One region of the Nocardiopsis sp. B62 genome, then DNA from elsewhere that is predicted to be linked to it. Evidence: riboswitches for the same ligand, from Rfam matches in the RefSeq annotation. Region 1 holds a riboswitch; the other holds the start of a gene.
The links. Region 1 has a riboswitch for cobalamin ahead of KBX21_RS02595 (CoA-acylating methylmalonate-semialdehyde dehydrogenase). Riboswitches for the same ligand answer to the same signal wherever they lie in the genome.
Positions count from the first base shown of each region.

Region 1 (3,416 bases):
GGACCGCCCGGGTGCTGAGCGCGGCGGCGTCGGAACCGGCGCCGGGCTCGGTGAGGCAGTAGCTGCCCAGGGTCTCCATGGAGCACAGCCCCGGGATCCAGCGGGCGCGCTGTTCGTCGTCGCCGTAGCGGTCGACCATCCAGGCAACCATGTTGTGGATGGACAGGTACCCGGCCAGGGACGGGCAGCCGGTGGCCAGGGCCTCGAAGACGAGGGCGCCGTCGAGTCTGGTCAGGCCCGTGCCGCCGGTGTCCTCGGAGACGTAGAGGCCGCCCATGCCGAGTTCGGCGGCCTTGCGGAGCACGTCGACCGGGAAGTGCTTGGTCTGGTCCCACCCGACGGCGAACGGTGCGAGGTGTTCGTCGGCGAACCCGCGCGCGGTCTCGGCCAGCGCGCGCTGTTCGTCGGTGATCGCGGAGGTCACCGGACGACCGGGATCGTGAACTCCGCGCCCTCCTTGACCCCGGAGGGCCAGCGCGAGGTGACGGTCTTGGTGCGGGTGTAGAAGCGGACGGAGTCGGGTCCGTGCTGGTTGAGGTCGCCGAAGCCGGACCGCTTCCACCCGCCGAACGTGTGGTAGGCGACCGGGACCGGGATGGGCACGTTCACGCCGACCATGCCGGTGTTGACGCGCTGCGAGAAGTCGCGGGCGGTGTCGCCGTCCCGGGTGAAGATGGAGACGCCGTTGCCGTACTCGTGCTCGCTGGGCAGGCGCAGGGCCTCCTCGTAGTCGGCCGCGCGCACCACGGTCAGCACGGGGCCGAAGATCTCCTCCTTGTAGACGCGCATGTCGGGGGTGACGCGGTCGAACAGGGAGGCGCCGGTGAAGAAGCCGTCCTCGTGGCCCTTGACCTTGAGTCCGCGGCCGTCGACCACCAGTTCGGCGCCCTCCTCGACCCCCAGCCCCACGTAGGCGTCCACGCGGTTCAGGGCGTCCCCGGACACCAGGGGCCCGAAGTCGGCGTCGGGGTCGTCCGAGGCGCCCACGGTCAGCCCGGCGATGCGTTCGGTGAGCTTGGCGACGAGGGCGTCGGCGGTCTCCTCGCCCACCGGGACGGCCACGGAGATGGCCATGCAGCGCTCACCGGCGGACCCGTACCCGGCGCCGATCAGGGCGTCGGCGACCTGGTCGAGGTCGGCGTCGGGCATGACGATCATGTGGTTCTTGGCCCCGCCGAAGCACTGGGCGCGTTTGCCGTGCGCGGTGGCCGTGGAGTACACGTACTCGGCGATCGGGGTGGAGCCGACGAAGCCCACGGCGGCCACGCGGGGGTCGGTGAGCAGGGTGTCCACCGTCTCCTTGTCGCCGTTGACCACGTTGAGCACGCCCGGCGGGAGTCCCGCCTCCAGGAAGAGCTCGGCCAGACGGAGCGGGACCGAGGGGTCGCGCTCCGAGGGCTTGAGGATGAAGGCGTTCCCGCAGGCCAGCGCGGGCGCGGCCTTCCAGAGCGGGATCATCGCCGGGAAGTTGAACGGGGTGATGCCCGCGACCACGCCCAGGGGCTGGCGCAGGGAGTGGACGTCGATCCCGGCCCCGGCGTTGTCGGTGAACTCGCCCTTGATCAGGTGCGGGATGCCCGCCGCGAACTCCACCACCTCCAGTCCGCGCTGGAGGTCGCCGTGCGCGTCGGCGACGGTCTTGCCGTGCTCGGCGGACAGGGTCCGGGCGAGGGACTCGCGTTCGGGTTCGACCAGTTGGAGGAATTTGAGCAGGACCCGCGCCCTGCGCTGGGGGCTCCAGGCACCCCATTCGACCTGCGCCCGCTCGGCGTCGGCGATGACCGCCTCGGTCTCCGCCCGGTCCGCCAGGGGGACCCTGGCCTGGACCTGGCCGGTGCTGGGGTCGTACACGTCGCCGAAGCGACCGCTCCGACCCGGGACGTTGGTGCCATGCACGAAATGCGTCAGCTCGCTGACCATGCGTGTTCGCTCCATCCTCGTGGACCACACGAATCTCCGGCCGCGAGCGGTGGCCTGACTTCCGGACGTTCTGCCCGGTCACAGTGGCGGGACCGCGCTGGATTCGCACCAGCTTCCCCGCTCCACGGCTCCCTCACCATATAGTTGGACGTCCTACTAAATCCAGCCCCCTCGCGCTCCCGATCCCCGCGCACTCCGGGGTTGTGGCGCAGAGCGGAGGGTTAGCGTGGGCCCCGTGTGCCGGTGCCCCGCTCGGGAACCGCCCGATACACCGGCGTGCGGAAGGCCGGTCCCCCATGTCCGACTCCACGACCCGGGCGTCGGCGGCACCGCTCGGCGGGCGCTTCTGGGCCTTCTGGTCCGCGTCCCTGGCCTCGAACCTGAGCGACGGCGTGGCGATGATCGCCGTGCCCTGGCTGGCCTCCTCCCTGGCCCCCGACAGCGCGGCCCTGGTGGCCGCCGTCGCCACCGCCGGGCGGCTGCCCTGGCTCCTCCTGGCGCTCCCCGCGGGCGTGCTCGTGGACCGCCTGCCCCGGTTCACGCTGATGGTCTCCGCCAACACGCTGCGACTGCTGCTGTGGGCGCTGCTGGCCCTCGTGGTGTTCTCCGGCTGGGCCTCGATCCCCCTGCTCACGGCCTTCGCGTTCTGCTTCGGCGCCCTGGAGGTCTGTTACGACACCGCCGCCGAGACCACAGTGACCGCGCTGGTTCCCCGGGAGTCGTTGGAGCGCGCCAACGGGCACGTCCGCTCCGGGGCGATCGTGGCGCAGGAGTTCGCCGGGCGCCCGCTGGGCGGGTTCGTGCTGGCCCTGGGCCTGTTCGTGCCGTTCCTGTTCAACATCGCCGCACTGCTGGTGTCGGTGGTGGCGCTCCTGAGGGTCCGCGCGACCTCCCCCGAGCCCGGCGACGCCGGACCCGCGGAGGGTTCCGTTCCCAGGGCACCGCGAGGACCGCGCGGGGTGTGGGCGGACGTGGTCGAGGGCGTGCGGGCCCTGTGGAACCAGCCGCTGCTGCGCGCGGTGGCGGTCATCGCGGTGTTCGTGAACACGGCCTACACGACCCTGCTCTCCACCCAGGTGCTGTTCGTGCGGGACACGCTGGGGCTCGGACCGGCCGGGTTCGGCCTGCTGATGGCCTTCGCCGCGATCGGCGGGGTGATCGGCGGACAGGTCGTCTCCTGGCTGCGCTCCGTCCTTGCGCACGGGACGCTGCCGACGCTCTGCCTGGCCGGGAGCGGACTGCTGTACCTGGTGGTGGCGCTGCTGCCCCTCACCCCGGTGGTGGCCGGGGTGTACTTCCTCAGCGGCGGCCTGGTCCTGGGCTACTCGGTGGCGATGACGTCGATCCGTCAGCGCGTCACCCCGGACCACCTGCTCGGGAGGGTGAACGCCGCCATGCGCACGGTCAGCTGGGGCATGAGCGCCGTGGGCATGGCGGCGGGCGGTGTCCTGGTGGCCGCCCTGACCCCCACCCTGGGCCAGGCTGACGCGCTCCGT
Region 1 is NZ_JAGPXK010000002.1:120,597-124,012, reverse strand. It holds gene KBX21_RS02600 (acyl-CoA dehydrogenase family protein) at 1-424, opposite strand, end outside; gene KBX21_RS02595 (CoA-acylating methylmalonate-semialdehyde dehydrogenase) at 421-1,920, opposite strand; cobalamin riboswitch at 1,948-2,068, opposite strand; gene KBX21_RS02590 (MFS transporter) at 2,217-3,416, shown strand, end outside.

Region 2 (3,416 bases), on a different contig from region 1:
CACGAGGTCGCCGTCCGGGTTGAAGCCCACCGAGTCGTACAGCGAGCTGATCGGATACAGGGCCGAGGGTGAGGCGTCGGTGTCGGACACCGCCTCGCGCACCCGCTCGTTGAGCTCGGCCAGCTCCGCCTGTCCGGCGAGGAGGCGGCTGGAGCCGTGCACCGCGCCCGTGTCGACCTCGTACCAGTAGGTGCTGTGACCCTCCCGGGTCTCCTCGGAGTCCGTCTCGGTGGTGGTCATCCGCACACCGACGATCCCGTCCTCGGCCGCGGTCAGCCCCCACTCACCGAGGAACGCGCGCGCCCCGGGGTTGGCCGCCTCGAAGGCGTGCACCTGGGCGGTCAGGGTGCGGTCCAGGAAGTCGGACAGCGGCCCGGCGTTCGGGATGGACGGGTAGGTGACGGAGACGTCCGCCCCTCCCTCATAGGGGAGGGTGACCTCCTCCGTTCCGGGAACCGCGTCGGGGGAGACCGTGGTCAGTTGGTCGGGTTCGCCTGTGGCCGGGGTCCGATCCCCGTTCTCGGTCGGCTGAGCGCCGTCGCCGCCCGCCAGAGCACTGTCCTCCAACAGTCCGGGTGGTCGGGCCGCCGACAGCACCAGCCCCAGAAGGACGACCATCGCGATCGCGACCGTGAGAAGGGGTTGGTCGGGAGCCATGGTCTGCCGGTCTTGCTGCTTCACCTGGGGTTCTCCACGTTCATCGTCAGACGAACGTTCGTGGGGGAGGCGGGGGAGCGCTCCCCCACGTAACGCTGGTTGTCGGTTGTGATGCCGCTCCCGGCGTGGGTTGACGCCGGGTGGGCAAGGGCCACGCCGAGTGCATGGGCGGAGGGGGCGCTCCCTATACTTGCACCCGTGGAAGGTACACGCTCCACCCTTGGTCACCCCGGAACCCCTCCGGGGCGGGCGTTGCGTGTCGAAAGAGGGAACCCGGTGCGAGTCCGGGACTGCCCCGCAGCGGTGAGTGGGAACGAACGTCGTCATAAGCACTGGTGATCCGACCGGAAAAGTCGGAAACCGGGAAGCGTCGACCAGTAGGAGGCCCGGCGGTAACGCCGGAGGAGCCCACGAGTCCGAAGACCTGCCTCCGCCCGGCGGCGCACCCGTGCCGTCGGTGGTCCCGTGCCCCGAGGGAGGGCCGAGGGCGGAGACAGCCATGCGCCGCGAGGCGTTCCTCGCTGTGTCCGCGTCCTCGCTCGCCTCGCGGCCGGTACCCGGCTTTCGACGAGGGAGAGAAGCTCCATGCCCAGCACCCCGGCCTCCGGGCCGTCCGTGCGTTCCACCGTGCACGGTTACCCGCGCATCGGCCCCGACCGCGAACTCAAGCGCGCCAGTGAGTCCTACTGGAAGGGCGACACCACCGCCACCGAGCTCGACACCGTCGCCTCCGAACTCCGCCTGGGCGTCTACGCCCAGCTGCGGGAGGCGGGGGTGGACGACCTGCCGTCCAACACCTTCTCCTTCTACGACCAGGTGCTGGACACGGCGGTCCTGTTCGACCTCGTTCCCGCTCGCTTCTCCTCCCCGGCACAGGCCGAGGAGCGGGACGAGCACCTGCGCCGCTACTTCGCGCTCGCCCGGGGCGAACAGGGCGCCCCGCCCCTGGAGATGACCAAGTGGTTCGACACCAACTACCACTACCTCGTCCCCGAGCTCTCTCCCAGCACCCGTCCGCGCCTGGTCGGTGACAAGCCCGTCACCGAGTTCCGCGAGGCCTCGGAGGCCGGGTTCCAGACCCGCCCCGTGCTGGTCGGACCGCTGACCTTCCTCCTGCTGGCCAAGGCCGCCGACGACGCTCCCGAGGGCTGGGAGCCCATCGAGCTCCTCGACCAGCTCCTGGACGCCTACGCCCGGCTCCTGTCCGACCTCCGGGCCGCGGGGGCCTCCGAGGTCCAGCTCGACGAGCCGATCCTGGCCACCGACGAGGGCCGCGCCGCCGTCGGCCACCTGGAGCGCGTCTACCAGCGCCTGGGCGCCCTCACCGACCGTCCCTCCCTCCTCGTCTCCACCTACTTCGGCTCCATCGGTGCCGCCGCCCTGCGCGTGCTCAAGGACTCCCCGGTGGAGGCCGTCGGCCTCGACCTCGTCACCGACTCCGAGGGCGTCGAGGATCTGGCCGCCGTCTCCGGCCTGGGCTCCACGCGCCTGGTCGCCGGCGTCGTCGACGGCCGCAACGTGTGGCGCACGGACCTGCCCGCCGCCGTGGCTGAGCTGGGCACTCTGCTCGCCCTCACCGACGAGCTCACCGTGAGCACCTCCTGCTCGCTGCTGCACGTGCCGATCGACCTGGACGCCGAGACCTCGCTCGCCCCCGAGCTGCGCGCGGCCCTGGCCTTCGCCAAGCAGAAGGCGGCGGAGGTGGCCCTGCTCGGCCGGGTCCTCACCGAGGGCGAGGACGCCGGGTTCGACGCGGCCGCCACCGGGAACCCGTCGTTCACCGACGCCCGTGTGCGCGCCCGTCTGGACGCTCTGGGCCAGGACGCCTACGAGCGTCCCGAGGACCGTGGCGCTCCCACCGACGTCACGCTCACCACGACCACCATCGGCTCCTTCCCGCAGACCGCCGAGCTGCGCCGCGCCCGCGCCGCGCACCGCAGGGGCGAGCTGGCCACGGAGGAGTACGAGCGCACCCTGCGTTCGGAGATCGACCGCGTCATCGCGCTCCAGGAGGAGATCGGCCTGGACGTCCTCGTCCACGGCGAGCCCGAGCGCAACGACATGGTCCAGTACTTCGCCGAGCAGCTGGAGGGCTACGCGACCACCGAGCGCGGCTGGGTGCAGTCCTACGGTTCGCGCTGCGTGCGTCCCCCGATCCTGTTCGGCGACGTCTCGCGCCCCGAACCGATGACGGTCGAGTGGATCACCTACGCGCAGTCGCGCACCGACAAGCCCGTCAAGGGCATGCTGACCGGACCGGTCACCATGCTCGCCTGGTCGTTCGTCCGTACCGACCAGCCGCTGGGTGAGACCGCCCGCCAGGTGGGTCTGGCCCTGCGCGACGAGGTCGCGGACCTGGAGCGGGCGGGCATCCGCCACATCCAGGTGGACGAGGCGGCCCTGCGTGAGCTGCTGCCCCTGCGCGAGGAGCAGCGCCAGGCCTACCTCGACTGGGCGGTGAACTCCTTCCGCCTGGCCACCTCCGGGGTGGCGGCCAGCACCACCATCCACACGCACATGTGCTACTCGGAGTTCAACCAGATCGTCGGCGGCATCGAGGCGCTGGACGCCGACGTCACCAGTGTCGAGGCGGCCCGTTCGCGCATGGAGCTCGTGGAGGCCCTCGGCCAGCGCGGCTACAAGCGGGGCATCGGCCCGGGCGTGTACGACATCCACTCGCCCCGGGTGCCCTCGGTCGAGGAGATCGAGACCTCGCTGCGGCTCGCGGCCACGCACGTGGACGCCGGGAACCTGTGGGT
Region 2 is NZ_JAGPXK010000023.1:86,987-90,402, reverse strand. It holds gene KBX21_RS21020 (polysaccharide deacetylase family protein) at 1-657, opposite strand, end outside; cobalamin riboswitch at 906-1,086, shown strand; gene metE (5-methyltetrahydropteroyltriglutamate--homocysteine S-methyltransferase) at 1,243-3,416, shown strand, end outside.
Region 2: another riboswitch for cobalamin. It lies ahead of metE (5-methyltetrahydropteroyltriglutamate--homocysteine S-methyltransferase); the one in region 1 lies ahead of KBX21_RS02595 (CoA-acylating methylmalonate-semialdehyde dehydrogenase).